DNA from 2 places in the Polaromonas vacuolata genome. Region 1 is predicted to be linked to the other one. Evidence: predicted binding sites of a transcription regulator. Region 1 holds the regulator's gene; the other holds the start of a gene.
What was found. The regulator sigma-54, encoded in region 1, starts transcription at its own class of promoters, with help from an activator protein. The targets are predictions, from matches to a motif close to TGGCANGNAANCTGCTTT.
Positions count from the first base shown of each region.

Region 2: a site for sigma-54 is predicted at 5,677-5,694, ahead of HC248_RS04500 (formate/nitrite transporter family protein). Genes of this name have one in related genera too.

Region 1 is NZ_CP051461.1:3,520,741-3,528,329, forward strand. Features, by position in the region: gene argS (arginine--tRNA ligase) at 1-1,576, shown strand, start outside; gene HC248_RS16050 (SPOR domain-containing protein) at 1,667-2,347, shown strand; gene HC248_RS16055 (thiol:disulfide interchange protein DsbA/DsbL) at 2,459-3,112, shown strand; gene lptA (lipopolysaccharide transport periplasmic protein LptA) at 3,348-3,962, shown strand; gene lptB (LPS export ABC transporter ATP-binding protein) at 3,970-4,773, shown strand; gene HC248_RS16070 (RNA polymerase factor sigma-54) at 4,785-6,356, shown strand; gene HC248_RS16075 (THUMP domain-containing class I SAM-dependent RNA methyltransferase) at 6,367-7,589, shown strand, end outside.
Region 2 is NZ_CP051461.1:951,597-959,185, reverse strand. Features, by position in the region: gene HC248_RS04525 (hypothetical protein) at 1-122, opposite strand, end outside; gene HC248_RS04520 (hypothetical protein) at 226-570, shown strand; gene HC248_RS04515 (IS30 family transposase) at 1,311-2,291, opposite strand; gene HC248_RS04510 (bifunctional protein-serine/threonine kinase/phosphatase) at 2,429-4,159, opposite strand; gene cynS (cyanase) at 4,230-4,673, opposite strand; gene HC248_RS04500 (formate/nitrite transporter family protein) at 4,765-5,574, opposite strand; gene HC248_RS04495 (valine--tRNA ligase) at 5,959-7,589, shown strand, end outside.

The DNA of each region.
Region 1 (7,589 bases):
GGTAGCCGCCCATGGCGACTTTGCCTGCACCGCGGCCATGCAACTGGCCAAAAGCCTCAAGCTCAACCCGCGCCAAGTCGCCGACAGCCTGCGCCTGCTGCTGCTGGCCAATCCAGTCTTTGACCGCTGGGTAGAGGCGATTGAAATTGCCGGCCCAGGCTTTATCAACATCCGCCTCAAACCCGAAGCGAAACAAGAAACCGTGCGCGACATACTAAAAGCCGGTAGCGTCTACGGCGTCAAGCCACTGACCGGCGAGCGCACGCTGGTCGAATTTGTCTCAGCCAACCCAACTGGCCCGCTGCATGTAGGCCATGGCCGGCAAGCCGCCTTGGGTGATGCGATCTGCAAACTCTTTGCCACTCAGGGCGTAGACGTGTTTCGCGAGTTTTACTACAACGATGCCGGCGTTCAAATTCACACCTTGGCCACCAGCACCCAAGCCAGAGCCAAGGGCATCAACCCGGGCGATCCGCTGTGGTTAGAAAACGCCTACAACGGCGACTATATTGCCGAGATCGCGGCCGATTTCGTCGCGCTTAAAACCGTGCGATCAGACGACCGCGAAGTCACGGCCACGGGCGATATTGAAGACTTGGATGCGATTCGCCAATTCGCGGTTGCCTATCTGCGCCGCGAGCAAGACCTAGACTTGCAAGCTTTTTCGGTACGCTTTGATAACTACTACTTAGAGTCCAGCCTATACAGCTCGGGCCGGGTCGAGTCCACGGTTGAGCGGCTCAAAGAAGCCGGCAAAACTTACGAGCTCGACGGCGCGCTGTGGCTAAAGTCCACCGACTACGGCGACGACAAAGACCGCGTGATGCGCAAAGGCGACGGCAGCTACACCTACTTCGTGCCCGATGTGGCCTACCACTTGGCCAAGTGGGAACGCGGCTTTAGCCGCGCCATCAACATCCAAGGCATGGACCACCACGGCACGATTGCCCGCGTCAGAGCTGGCCTGCAGGCAGCCGACGCCGGCGTGCCGCTGGGCTACCCCGACTACGTTTTGCACACCATGGTGCGAGTCATGCGCAACGGCGTGGAAGTAAAAATCTCCAAGCGCGCCGGCAGTTATGTGACGCTGCGTGATTTGATTGAGTGGACTAGCGCAGACGCCGTGCGCTTTTTCCTGCTCAGCCGCAAACCCGACACCGAATACATTTTCGACATCGACTTGGCGCTGGCCAAGAACAATGAAAACCCGGTCTATTACGTTCAATATGCACATGCGCGAATCTGCTCGGTGCTCGCAGCTTGGGGTGGCGAGCTCGCCACACTCGATAGCGTAGACCTCGCGCCACTGACCAGCCCGCAAGCCCAAGCCTTGATGCTGCTGCTGGCCAAATATCCCGATATGCTGACCAACGCGGCCAGCGGCTTTGCGCCCCACGATGTGGCGTTTTACCTGCGCGAACTCGCCGCCTGCTACCACAGCTACTATGACGCTGAGCGGATTTTGGTCGACGACCAAGCCGTCAAACTCGCCCGCTTAGCGCTGGTAGCGGCGACTGCGCAGGTATTGCACAATGGTCTGGAAGTGCTGGGCGTTAGCGCACCGCGCAAGATGTAAAGCCATTTCAGCAATTCAAGACCGCCTAAACAAACAGCAACACATGCCGCTAAAAATGCAGGCCATGACAAACGGGAGATTTTCAAGCTTATGAACAAACCAACACGCAAGCCTCAGGCCGGCGGAACCATACTGGGCTTGGTGCTTGGCGTATTGCTAGGCTTGGGCGCGGCGCTGGCAGTCGCGGTGTATGTCACCAAAGTACCGATTCCCTTTCTCACCAAAGGCCAGTCACACGGCGCCGAGAACGACGCTGCTGAAGCCAAGAAAAACAAGGATTGGGACCCGAACGCAGCATTGGCCGGCAAAAACCCCGCCAGAAGCGCCGCCAGCGCGTCCGGCACACTTAATCAAGACAGCACAGCACCCGCTATGCAACCACCTGCTTTAACCGCTGCGCCACCCAATACCGTCGACGAAGGCAAAGCCCCTTCTTCCGATCCACTGGGCGACTTGGCCAAAGCCAAAGCGGCGGCAAAACCGATGGACAAAATCAGCACAAAGCCAGTAGCAGCTGCGGCGCCTAGTACCGATCCGTTTAACTACTTCATTCAAGCCGGCGCTTTTCGCACACCTCAGGACGCCGAGCAGCAACGCGCCAAGCTTTCTTTGCTGGGTTTTCAGGCCAAAGTCAGCGAACGCGAGCAATCGGGCAGCATGATTTACCGTGTTCGACTGGGGCCATTTGACAAAAAAGCCGAGGCCGACAAAATTAAAGAGAAGCTGGATGCAAGCTCGGTAGAAACCGCTTTGGTAAGGATCCAGCGATAAACCTGAACTTTCTGTCGTTAAGCCGTCAAACACTGTGTTGGGGCAAGCCTGCCGCGCCAGAATTTTTTCATTCCTCTATTTATTCGGCCTAAGCCAAGAAAGACGATATCCATGCAAAGACGTGAATTCTCACTATCAGCCGTAGCCGCCACCGCAGCAAGCAGCGGCCTGTTATTGCCAAACCTTGCACAAGCCCAAGCCAAAGCGCCAAAAGAAGGCAGTGATTACCTGCTGCTGGACAGGCCAGCACCAACCGAAGCACCCGCCGGCAAAGTCGAAGTAGTCGAGTTCTTCTGGTACAGCTGCCCGCACTGCAACGCTTTTGAGCCGCAACTCACGGCATGGCTAGCCAAGATGTCCAAAAACGTGAGCTTTAGACGCGCTCCGATTGCCTTCCGGCCCGATTTTGAGCCTCAGCAGCGGCTTTACTACGTGCTCGAAGGCATGAACCGTTTAGGCGACTTGCACGCCAAGGTTTTTTATGCAATTCACGTTGAAAAACAAACCCTGAACAACGCCGAGCAAATCGCCAACTGGATCGCCAAGCAAGGCGTTGACAAGGCCAAGTTCATGCAAGCCTACGAGTCATTCCCAGTGGTGACCAAGGTGCGCAAGGCGGTGCAATTGCAAGACGCCTACAAGGTCGATGGCGTGCCGGCTTTAGGCATTGCAGGAAAGTATTACACCTCGGGCTCGCAAGCCCAGTCTATGGAACGCGCTCTGACGGTGGTCGATTATTTGGTTGGCTTGCAGATCAAAGCCTAAGCAGCCTATAGCGTCGCTTTCACCCGGTTACGCATTGGTTTGAAAGCGCGCCAGCGCCCAAAGCCCGCCGCAATTTTTGCAGCGGGCTTTTTTTGTGTTCTTCTTATTTTGTTACGCTCACTTTGACGCTGTGGCAATCAGATACATTGCAAAAGCTGAGCGTTCAAACGCATGGCTACAATAAACAATCTATGCAGCAAGATTCGTGCCCCTTATGAAAAAACTCCACGCCCTGATGGCTGTCCTGGCAACCGTGACAGCCCTTTCCGCGACAGCAGCTTACGCCCAAAGTGCGCCAAAAGCCGACCGCGATATGCCCATGAATGCTGAGGCGGACGCACTGCGCTACGACGACCTCAAGCAAACCAGCGTTTTCACTGGCAATGTGGTGATCACCAAGGGCACCACCATTATTCGTGGTGAGCGCGTCGATGTGCGCCAAGACCCCCAAGGCTATCAATTTGCCACCGTCATCGCGCCCGCAGGCAAGCGAGCCTTCTACCGCAAAAAGCGCGAAGGAGTTGACGAGTACATTGAAGGCGAAGGCGAATTAATCGAGTACGACAGTCAAGCCGACATTGTCAAATTCACCCGCCGCGCTGAACTGCGCCGCTACAACGGTACTACCTTAGTCGATGAGACAAGCGGTGCCTTAATTACCTACAACAACAACACCGATGTCTTCACAGTAGACGGCGGCGCGAAAAACAGCACTGCCGCCAACCCCACTGGCCGGGTACGCGCCCTGCTCTCACCACGCACAGCAGCAGCGCCGCCCAAAGTAGCGCCAACAACTACCCCCGGCCCGGTGCTACGCCCTAGCCTGCGCTTGGGCGCGGACAAAAACTAAGAAACGCATGCAATCGGGTAACACCACCTCACCACTCAACGCATCGAGCGCCAGCAACGCCGTACCAGGCACCAGCCAGTTAATAGCCAACGGTCTACAAAAAGCCTACGGCAGCCGCAAGGTAGTTAAAGACATTTCGCTAGCCGTCAAAAATGGCGAAGTCGTGGGTTTACTAGGCCCTAACGGGGCTGGCAAAACCACTTCTTTCTACATGATTGTGGGTTTGGTGCGCGCCGATGCCGGCAACATCAGCATTGACGGCCAGCCGATAGAAAACATGCCCATACACCGGCGTGCCAGTCTGGGCCTGAGCTATCTGCCGCAGGAAGCCTCTATCTTTCGCAAACTTACAGTACAAGAAAATGTGCGCGCAGTGTTGGAACTGCAATACGATGCTGCCGGCAAACCACTCAGCAAAACGGCCATTGATCAGCGCTTAGACACCTTGCTAGAAGACTTGCGCGTCTCCCATCTGCGCGACTCGCCAGCGCTAGCGCTGTCCGGTGGTGAGCGCCGCCGCGTCGAAATCGCCCGCGCACTAGCCACCCAGCCGCGCTTTATCTTGCTTGACGAGCCGTTTGCTGGCATTGATCCGATTGCCGTGATCGAAATTCAACGCATCATCGGCTTTTTAAAAGCCCGCGGCATAGGTGTTTTGATCACCGACCACAACGTGCGCGAGACACTGGGCATTTGCGACCACGCCTACATCATCAGCGACGGCCAAGTTCTGGCCAACGGCACGCCAACAGAAATCGTCAACAACGCAGATGTGCGCCGGGTCTATCTGGGCGAACATTTCCGAATGTAGGCACAGCGCAGATGAAACAAGGCTTGTCACTGCGCGTCTCGCAGCATCTGGCGCTCACGCCCCAGTTGCAGCAATCGATTCGCCTGCTGCAACTCTCGACCTTAGAGCTCAGCCAAGAAGTCGAACAAATGCTGGACGAAAACCCTTTTCTAGAGCAATCCGAAGACAGCGCAGCGCGCGAGGACTTCGGCCTAGACCAAGTTGACTCGCCGGTCAGTCAAGAGGCTCAAGAATTTGAATCCGTCGCCGAATTCACGCCCTCCCACGACTCGACCAGCAGCAGTCAAAGCACTAGCGAAAACTCAAACGACAACGACAGCACGCCCGAGATCAGCTCTGAAGCCAAGCTCGAAGAAAGCTGGGACGGCGACGGCACAGTAGAGACCTCAGCAGACGACGGCGAATGGGGCGGCGACGCTCAGCCACGTAAAAACAATGGCGATGACAGCGACGCCGATGCCTCTGATTTGGCCCGCAGCCATGAGTCGCTGCAAGACCATCTGCACCGCCAAGCGCTTAGCCTGCGCTTGTCTGAAGAAGACCGCGCCGCGCTGTACTTTTTAATCGAATCACTCAACGACGATGGCTATTTGGAAGACAGCCTAAGCTCGCTCGCCGCAGGTCTAGCCGGCGCTGAACCCGAGCAGCTCGAAGACCGTGAAGATCTAGAACAGCACTTCACAATTGCCCTCAAGCTGCTGCAACACATGGAGCCCGCCGGCGTAGGCGCACGCCACTTGGCCGAATGCCTAAGCCTGCAACTGCTCGAATGTGAAAGCAGCCAAGCGGTGAGTGCGGCCAAGGCTATTTGTCGCCAACCCATGGAGTTACTGGCCAAGCGCGACATCAAGCGCTTAGTTCATCTGTGCGGATTTCCTGACGCCGTCATACGCGCAGCGATTGCTCTCATCGCCAGACTTGACCCCAAACCGGGCCGGCGCTTTATCAATGTTGAGCGCAACCTAATCGTGCCCGATGTGCTGGTCACCAAAGTCGCCAAAGGGTTTAAGGTCGCGCTTAACAGCGACGTAATGCCGCGTCTACGCGTGCACGACATCTACGCCAACGCCCTGAAGCAACACAAAGGCCAAGGCGGCCCGGCACTCACCCAGCGCTTGCAAGAAGCGCGCTGGTTTATCAAAAACATACAGCAGCGCTTTGACACCATTTTGCGAGTCAGCACCGCCATCGTCGAGCGCCAGAAAAACTTCTTCACCCACGGTGAGTTAGCCATGCGGCCGCTGGTGCTGCGCGAGATCGCAGACGAGCTCGGTCTGCATGAATCGACCATCTCACGCGTGACCACCGCCAAATACATGAGCACGCCGTTTGGCACTTTTGAGCTGAAGTATTTCTTCGGCTCAGCGCTGGGCACAGAAACCGGCGGCAACGCATCTAGCACCGCAGTGCGCGCGCTGATTAAGCAGTTTGTGAGCTCAGAGAGTTTAAAAAAACCACTGAGCGACAATCAGATATCCGAAATGCTCAAAGAGCAAGGCATTGAATGTGCACGCCGCACCGTCGCCAAGTACCGGGAAGCCCTGCGCATAGCGCCGGCAAGCCTGCGCAAAGCCCTCACCTGAATCTAGAACTATGAACCAACTTCAACTATTCCTACCCTGCGCCGCCGGCGTCGAAACCTTGCTGGCCACCGAGATCAAACGCGTCACCGGCATAGACGGCAAAGCCTGGCGCGCCGGCGTACAGCTGCAAGCCTCGTGGCGCGATGCCATGCTGCTGAATCTGCACAGCCGCCTAGCCCAGCGCGTGTTGATCGAGTTGCAACACCGCCAATACCGCAGCGAGCAAGACCTCTACAACGCCGCCGCCGAAGTGGCGTGGGAAATTTGGTTCACGCCCAAGCAAACCTTTAAGGTTGAGATCACCGCCCAGCACAGCCCGCTGACCAGCTTGAACTTTGCCGCGCTAAAAATCAAAGACGCGATTGCCGACCGTTTTCGCGACAAGTTCGATGTCCGTCCCGATGTCGACACGCGCTGGCCAGATGTGCGCGTCTACGTCCACCTGACCACAGAAACCGTGACGATTTATATCGACAGTTCAGGCGAGCCACTGTTTAAACGCGGCTGGCGCGAAGACAAAGGCGATGCACCACTGAAAGAAACCTTGGCCGCCGCCATGATCGCCGCCAGCGGCTGGGATGAATTGTGCAAGCAAGGCGTAGCACTTTATGACCCCTGCTGCGGCTCCGGCACGATTGCCATCGAAGCGGCGCAAATTGCCTGCAACATCGCGCCCGGCATTAACCGTCGCTTTGCTTTTCAAAAGTATTTACCGTTTCAAGCCCACGTCTGGGACGGCTTGCTAGACCAAGCCGAAGCAGCTATTACCGAGCCCACGGCAGAAGTCTTTGGCAGTGATGTGTCGTTTCGTATGGTCGACTTTTCTGAGCGCAACGCAGAGCGCGCCGGTGTTGCTGGCGCAGTTCAGTTCAGAGGTGGCGACGCACTCCAGCGTATGCCGCCAGTCGCCTCCGGCGTGATGCTGGTTAATCCACCCTATGGTGAACGTATCGACGTCGCCGGCGTAGCTGGCATACCCGCGCTGCAAGGCAGAGACCAAAGGCGCAGCCAGTTTCAAGGCCAAAACATTGACGAGTTTGGTCAACCCGTGGCGCGCGACGAATCCCCACAAGTTAGCCGCGACCGCAGCAACAACCCCGGACGCGAGCAAGCCCAAACCGAAACCGGCGAGCAAGCGTCTGAATTTTTTCCACAGCTGTCCGCGCACTGGAAGAAAAACTACGCCGGCTGGACGGCCCATGTGCTCACGCCAGACCTTAAGCTGCCGGGCAA
Region 2 (7,589 bases), 1.3 Mb from region 1:
GGATCTGTGGTGATGCTGTTTAGAGAAGTCGTAGTGGTTGAATTTTGAGAAAATGCAGCAGTCGTGCTGCTGCTATTTTGAAGAGGAACGGCAGTGGTGGTTGTAGTGTTTTGAGACAGCACGGCTATCGTGCTGCTGCTGTTTTGACGAGGTGCGGTAGTGGTGGTGGCCGTGTTTGTAAACGGTACGGTAGTGGTGGCGGTGCTTTGAGGCGGCGTAGTAGTAGTGGCTGTGCTTGTAGACGGTGCGGCAGTGGTGGTTGTGCTTGGAGGCGGAGCGGCAGTGGTGGCTGTACTTGTAGGCTGTGCGGCAGTGGTGGCTGTACTTGTAGGCGGCGCGGTAGTGGTGGCTGTACTTATAGGCGGTGCGGCAGTGGTGGCTGTACTTGTAGGCGGCGCGGTAGTGGTGGCTGTACTTGTAGGCGGCGCGGTAGTGGTGGCTGTACTTATAGGCGGTGCGGCAGTGGTGGCTGTACTTGTAGGCGGCGCGGTAGTGGTGGCTGTACTTGTAGGCGGCGCGGTAGTGGTGGCTGTACTTGTAGGCGGCGCGGTAGTAGTGGTGTTACTTTGAGGCGGCGCAGTGGGAGGGTTGGTCGAGGGTACGAACGGAGTTGTAGTGGTGAAAAAGTCGGTCGTAGGTACGAACGGAGTGGTGGTAGTGGGAAAGTCGGTCGTGGGTACGAACGGAGTTGTGGTGGTGGGGATGTCAGTGGTGGGTAGGCTTGACTGCAGCAGCTGTCTGATTTGTCGACTCAAAAGCGGTGTGTTGGGAATATTTTCCTGTCCAAGTTGCGGGTAGCTGTTGCGTGGTGTTGGGCTCATAGGAACATCACGATCAGATGGTCGAGCGGCAACAGCTAATGCAGAAAAAGCAGCCACGGCTTTGAGTAGTTGAACCATAAACATTCTCCAGATTTACGTTAGGTAAAAAGCCTGCTAACTAAACTAGCGCTTGTTGCCTCAAAGGCGTAAACACTATCAATCAAAGGCCGGTTAAAAATAAAAGTCATTATTTTTTTTCTAAAAAATCCCTCGCAAAATCCTAATCGCGGCAAGATTTTTTTGCAAGACTTGCGTTGGCGCTAGCGGCGCTTGACCACACGAGATAACGGATTTATTGACTATTGACGGGGCAGTTTTACCGCAAACGTAGTGACGCCGACACAAAAAATAACGCTAACTTTAGGACCAAAAATTTAGGACCAAAATTAGTAACTCAACGCCGCAAAAAATCCCCGGCGCGTCATGCTAATTTGGCATCACATTTAAAAATGCAAACTAAAAAACTAAACCATTTTTTGATTGGCGGATTCAAGCTTGAAGTGCAACCGTATGCTGATAGGACTCTAACTGTTCCATAAAAACCTGATGCGGCGTTCGATACCCTAAACATTTTCTAGGACGATGATTGAGCCTGTGCATCGCTAAAGCAATGTCATCGTCGGTGATGCAATTAAAGCGCATCCCCTTTGGGAAAAACTGGCGAATCAAACCGTTCATATTCTCGTTCGCCCCACGCTCCCACGAGGCGTATGGATGGGCGAAAAAGAAATCTGCACTCAGCGCAGAAGCTATTCGTTCATGCTGGGCAAATTCCTTGCCGTTATCAGTCGTGAGAGTGTGCACGCAATGAGCGAACGGTTTGAGTAAAGTGATTAACGCGTCCCCTACGACTTGCGCTGTTTTGAATGGCACGTGGAAAATTATTGAATAGCGAGAGACACGCTCATTAATCGTCACTAGTGCTTGCTTCTGCCCGGCACCAATCACCAGATCAGCCTCCCAGTCGCCAAAGCGCGCACGCTCAAGCACGATGTCGGGTCGCAGTTCTATTGAGACCTGGTGAGAGATGGTGCCGCGCCGTTCACGGCCACTGCTGCGTTTTTTTCGCGTCTTCTGGCAACGCAGTGTTTTATGCAAGGTGCCGCCCGCGCGTTTGTCAGCGTAGATGTACTGGTAAATGCTCTCATAGCTAACACCGGGTTGGTGGCTAGCTTCGAGGTGGCCGCTGATTTGCTCGGGGCTCCAAGCCTCAGCCAACTTTTCCTCCACTACAGCCCATGTCGAGTCAGCAACTCTAGGACTATTGGCGCAGGCAAGTCTACGTTCTTGGGCTTTGTCATTTGCCTGCTTAGGGCGATAGCCTCGTAGACCGCGGTTACGACGCAACTCACGGCTGATGCTCGATTTATCACGGTCCATCATTTTTGCAATTTCACTTTGATTGAAGTTTGCTTTGACGAGGATTGCAATCTGGTAACGTTCGTCACGGGTGAGGTGTGTGTAAATCATTCTGGGCAACTTTGACTTGGTAGTCGGGAAGCTTGGATGCTCTCACATCTCACCCACCCGTACGGTTAATTTCAAAGTTGCACTTCAGACTTGAATCCGCGATTCATTAAAGATTCGGAACCCGCACTTTTTTTATCTCAAGCGCGGCTATATCCTGCGATCAACGCCAAGCAGGCTAATGCCAGCGACAAGCTCAGCAGCTTCCAAAACAGCAAAGGATTGCGCTCTAAAAATGGTGCGCGGCGGCTGTTTACAAATTCGGCGTTGGGTTGGTGCAGATCAAACACAAACTCTGAAAGTTCTTGGTAGCGTTTCTCGGGGTTCGGGTTGACTGCCTTGCGCAACACGGCGTCAATCCAACTTGGCACTTCACGGTCATCCGCTAATGCGCAGTTGTAGCGCAGATTACGCTGAGCCAGAACAGTGCGAGTTTTGGCAACTTCGGCGCCAAAAGGAAGTTCACCAGTCAGCATTTGATAGGTCAACACACCCAGCGAAAACAAGTCAGACCGGCTACTGCCCGGCTCGCCTAAAAAATACTCAGGCGCAGTGTATTGAGGGGTTCCCAAAATGTGCTCTAGCGTGCCTAGCGCTGCGGTTTCGGCCAGGCCAGCGACGCGGGTAGCACCGAAATCAATAATCTTGACCGTGCCGGTGTGGTCTATGAGTATATTTTCTGGGCGTAAGTCCTGGTGCAACATCTCTAGCCGGTGAAACGCCTGCAAGCCCTTGCTAATTTGCACCACCAAGGCCCTGACCGTATCAAGGCTGGGTTTGGGGTGATCAATCATCCACTGGGCCAAGGTCTGGCCTTGGATGAACTCGTTAACCACATAGACGTAGTGGCGCTCACGCTCGGGCGGCATGGGTTTGAGGATGTAGGGACTATTGAGTCGCCGGGCAACCCATTCTTCAAGCAAAAAGCGCTCTAAATGCGCCGCGTCTAAATGCATATCAACGCCTGGCGTTTTCAGCGCCACCGTGGTTTGACTGGCGTTGTCTAGGGCTAAATAAACGTGGCTGCGGCTGCTGCTGTGAATCTCACGCACTATGCTGTAGCCGTCAAACTCTGTGCGGGCGCTCAGCAGTGGCGGCAGTAAGAGCTGGCGCAAGCGTTCTGGCATTTCGCCCGCAGAAGGTGCAGGCAATGCCTTTATAAACACGATTTGCGCGGTGAGATTGTCAGTACTGCCCCGCGCTAGGGCATGCTCGACGATTAGCTTAGCCGCAGCATCTAGCCCATGTGCTTGGGCCAATCCATTGTGCAAAGTCGTCACCAAAAACTCAGGCTCAGCGAACTCAAACACGCCGTCAGTGGCTAATAAAAATACATCGCCAAGCGCTAGCGGTAGGGCTTTGTAGTCCACTTCGAGTTGCGAGTCTGCACCCAAAGCCCGACTGAGATAGCTTTGCTCCGAAGATAACCAAATGCGGTGATCGCTGGTGAGTTGCTCCAGCGACTGACCGCTCAGACGGTAAATGCGGCTGTCGCCCACATGAAGTAAGTGTGCCGTGGTGGACTTAAGCACCAACGCACTAAAAGTGCAGACATAGCCCCGGTCTTTGTCAAAGCGATAAGGGCTTTGCCGGGTCTGACCAGACAGCCAAGCATTGGTGGCCACTAGCACACGTTCAGCCGAGGTTTTAACCGACCACGCGTCAGAAGTGCAGTAGTAGTCTTCGATAAATCCCGTGACTGCTGCCTTGCTGGCGATTTGGCTGACTTGGCTGCTGCTGATACCGTCAGCCAGTGCAACTACTATGCCTTTGGCACTGAGCTGAGGTTCATCGGGAATACGGAAATCACAAAAATCTTGGTTAACCGCCTTTCGACCTTTGTCAGAGTACTGGCCAACCGAGATTTGCATAAGCGTGAAGTATGGTGGTGAGCCCGCTAGGCATGCAGCCTTAGCCGCTGCAGCCTAAGGAGAAACACAATCAATAGGATTTGTATGGCAAAAATTTGCCCGACATAGTGATGCTAACCCGGTCACCCATGGCATGAGGCTCACGCGCCAAGTTCATCTTGAAGTCAATGGCTGACATGATGCCGTCGCCAAATTCCTCGTGAATGAGGGCTTTGAACGTGGTGCCATAAACGCTGATGAGTTCGTAAAAGCGATAAATCAAAGGGTCAGTAGGCACGGCGGTAATCAATGAGCCTTTGTAGGGCACCACTTGAAGCAATGCGATGGCTGCTGCGGGTAAATCAAATACTTCCCCCACCTTGGCGGCTTGAGTGGCATCAAAAGTCATCTGGCCTAAGCACCCGGCTGTGACCCATTCTTTAGACAGGCCGACTTGTTCAGCCACATCAGACCACTTGATGCTCTTGGCTATCTTTACACCAATAATCATCTCGGTTACGTCGTTGCGATTCATAGTTTTACTTTCAGGTTTAATTTAGAAAATTTATACGCCAGCTTGGTGCAACAGTGCACCAATGCTGTCACGTCAGTTATAAAAAATAGGCTTAAGCAACACGCTTAGGCGCGGTGCGCAAATGGGTCGAGTACAGAGCCAGACCGACAAAAGCCACGCCACCCACCAAATTACCCAATACCGTGGGAATCTCGTTCCAGATAAGGTAGTCATAAAGGGAGAAGTTACCGCCCAACATCAAGCCCGAGGGGAACAAAAACATGTTTACGACGGAATGCTCAAAACCCATATAGAAAAACAACATGATTGGCATCCACATGGCTATCACTTTGCCCGACACGGTGGTGGACATCATTGCGCCAACAACGCCGGTAGACACCATCCAGTTACACAACACACCGCGAAGAAACAAAGTCAACATACCGCCAGCACCATGTGAGGCATAACCCAGTGTGCGACTTTCACCGATGTGACCAATGGCTTCACCTACCTTGCCAGGCGCTGTTTCAAAGCCAAAGGTAAAAATGACCGCCATCATCAAAGCCACAGTGAAAGCACCTGCGAAATTGCCCACAAACACCAGCCACCAGTTACGCAGCACACCGCGCAAAGTAACGCCCGGGCGCTTGTCTATTAATGCCAACGGGCAAAGCGTCATCACGCCCGTTAGCAGATCAAAACCCAGCAGATACAAAATACAAAAGCCCACGGGAAAAAGGATGGCACCAGCCAAGGGTTGGCCAGTTTGCACGTTGATAGTGACGGCAAAAGCTGCTGCTAAAGCCAAAATCGCACCCGCCATAAAGGCTCGGATGAGGGTGTCCCGGGTGGACATGAAGATTTTGGCTTCACCGGCGTCAACCATTTTGGTGACAAACTCTGAAGGGGCGAGGTAGGCCATTTTTTTCCTTTTATTGGGGCTAAGGGCTTGCGTTAGAAGGTTGGAGAGCGCTTACAAGATCCGACTCCAAAAGATTGGCGTTCAATCGCAGACATCAACCACAATGCAACTACTGTGCCAACTAAAAATTCCTTTTGTCCTCTCCTGCCGCAGAGCACTGCTTAGGCATGATTAAGCCAATGGCACTGTGCGGATGCAGGTTATTCATCCTGTATGTCTACTCCCTAAGCCAGCATCTCTGATGCCTAAATTCGATATGTCTACAGGCTTATAAACGTAGCAAACAAGCGCAAAACAATAGCCAGTGCGGAGTCGAATAAAATAAAGCCAACTCCCTCACAACCCACAAGCGGCATTCCCGGATGCCGCTTTCTCATTGCCCCCATGACACAAGCAGCAACTCCCCCAGCGTCCACTCCGCCAGAAGCCATCAAAGTATTCGCGCCCACCCCTGCGTTAGACAGCTTGGCCAAGTCTTTTGAGCCCGCAGCGATTGAGGCCAAATGGGGCGATCTGTGGGAGCAAAGCGGTCAGTACGACCCAACGCTGGACGCGCAAAAAGAATCTTTTTCCGTGCAATTACCGCCGCCCAATGTCACCGGCACGCTGCACATGGGTCATGCGTTTAACCAAACCATCATGGACTCGCTCACCCGCTACCACCGTATGTTGGGCCACAACACCCTGTGGGTGCCGGGCACCGACCATGCGGGCATTGCCACGCAAATTGTGGTCGAGCGCAAACTACAAGCCGAAGGCAAAACCCGCCACGACCTAGGCCGCAAGAATTTTGTCGCCAAGGTGTGGGAGTGGAAGGAAGAGTCCGGCGCCACCATCACGCGCCAGATGCGCCGCATGGGCGACTCGGTGTCTTGGAAATACGAGTACTTCACCATGGACAGCAAAATGTCCAAGGTAGTGACCTCCACCTTTGTCCAGCTCTATGAGCAAGGCCTGATTTACCGCGGCAAGCGCTTAGTCAACTGGGACCCGGTGCTCAAATCGGCGGTGTCTGATTTGGAAGTTGAAAACGAAGACCGCGACAGCTTTATGTGGCATATCGAATACCGCTTTAGCGACGGCCCACAGCTAGACGCCGATGGCAATCCGATGCGCGGCATGCACATCGCCACTACCCGCCCCGAGACCATGTTGGCCGACGGCGCGCTGGCCGTACACCCCGAAGACCCGCGTTACAAGCACCTGATTGGCCAGCGCGTTGACTTGCCAATGTGCGATCGCTCAATTCCGGTGATTGCGGACGACTTTGTGGACCGTGAATTCGGCAGCGGCTGCGTCAAGATAACCGGCGCGCACGACTTTAACGACTATGCCGTGTCGCTGCGCCACGACTTACCGCTAATTACCATCTTCACGCTAGACGCCAAGATCAATGAGAACGGTCCTGCGGCTTACCAAGGTCTGGACCGCTACGACTGCCGTAAAGCTTTGCTGGTGGACTTAGAAAAAGGTGGCTTTTTGCAAAAAGCCGTACCGCATAAAAACACCGTACCCGTCTGTGCCCGGACCGGCGCGGTGGTCGAACCGATGTTGACCGACCAGTGGTTTGTCGCCATGAGCAAGGTCAGCGAGAGCGACCCAACCGGCAAATCCATCGCCCAAAAAGCGCGTGATGCTGTCAGCGACGGCGAAGTCAGTTTTGTGCCCGAGCAATGGGTCAACACCTACAACCAGTGGATGAACAATATCCAAGACTGGTGTATTTCGCGCCAGCTCTGGTGGGGCCACCAGATTCCAGCTTGGTATGACGAGGACGGCAAAGTCTACGTCGCCGCCAACGAAGAAGACGCCCAAAAACAAGCGCCCGGCAAAACATTGCGCCGCGATGAAGACGTGCTTGACACCTGGTACTCATCCTCACTGGTGCCGTTTTCATCTTTGGGTTGGCCTGAAAAAACCAAAGAGCTCGATTTGTTTTTGCCGTCAAGCGTACTTGTCACAGGCTACGACATCATCTTCTTTTGGGTCGCCCGAATGATCATGATGACCAAGCA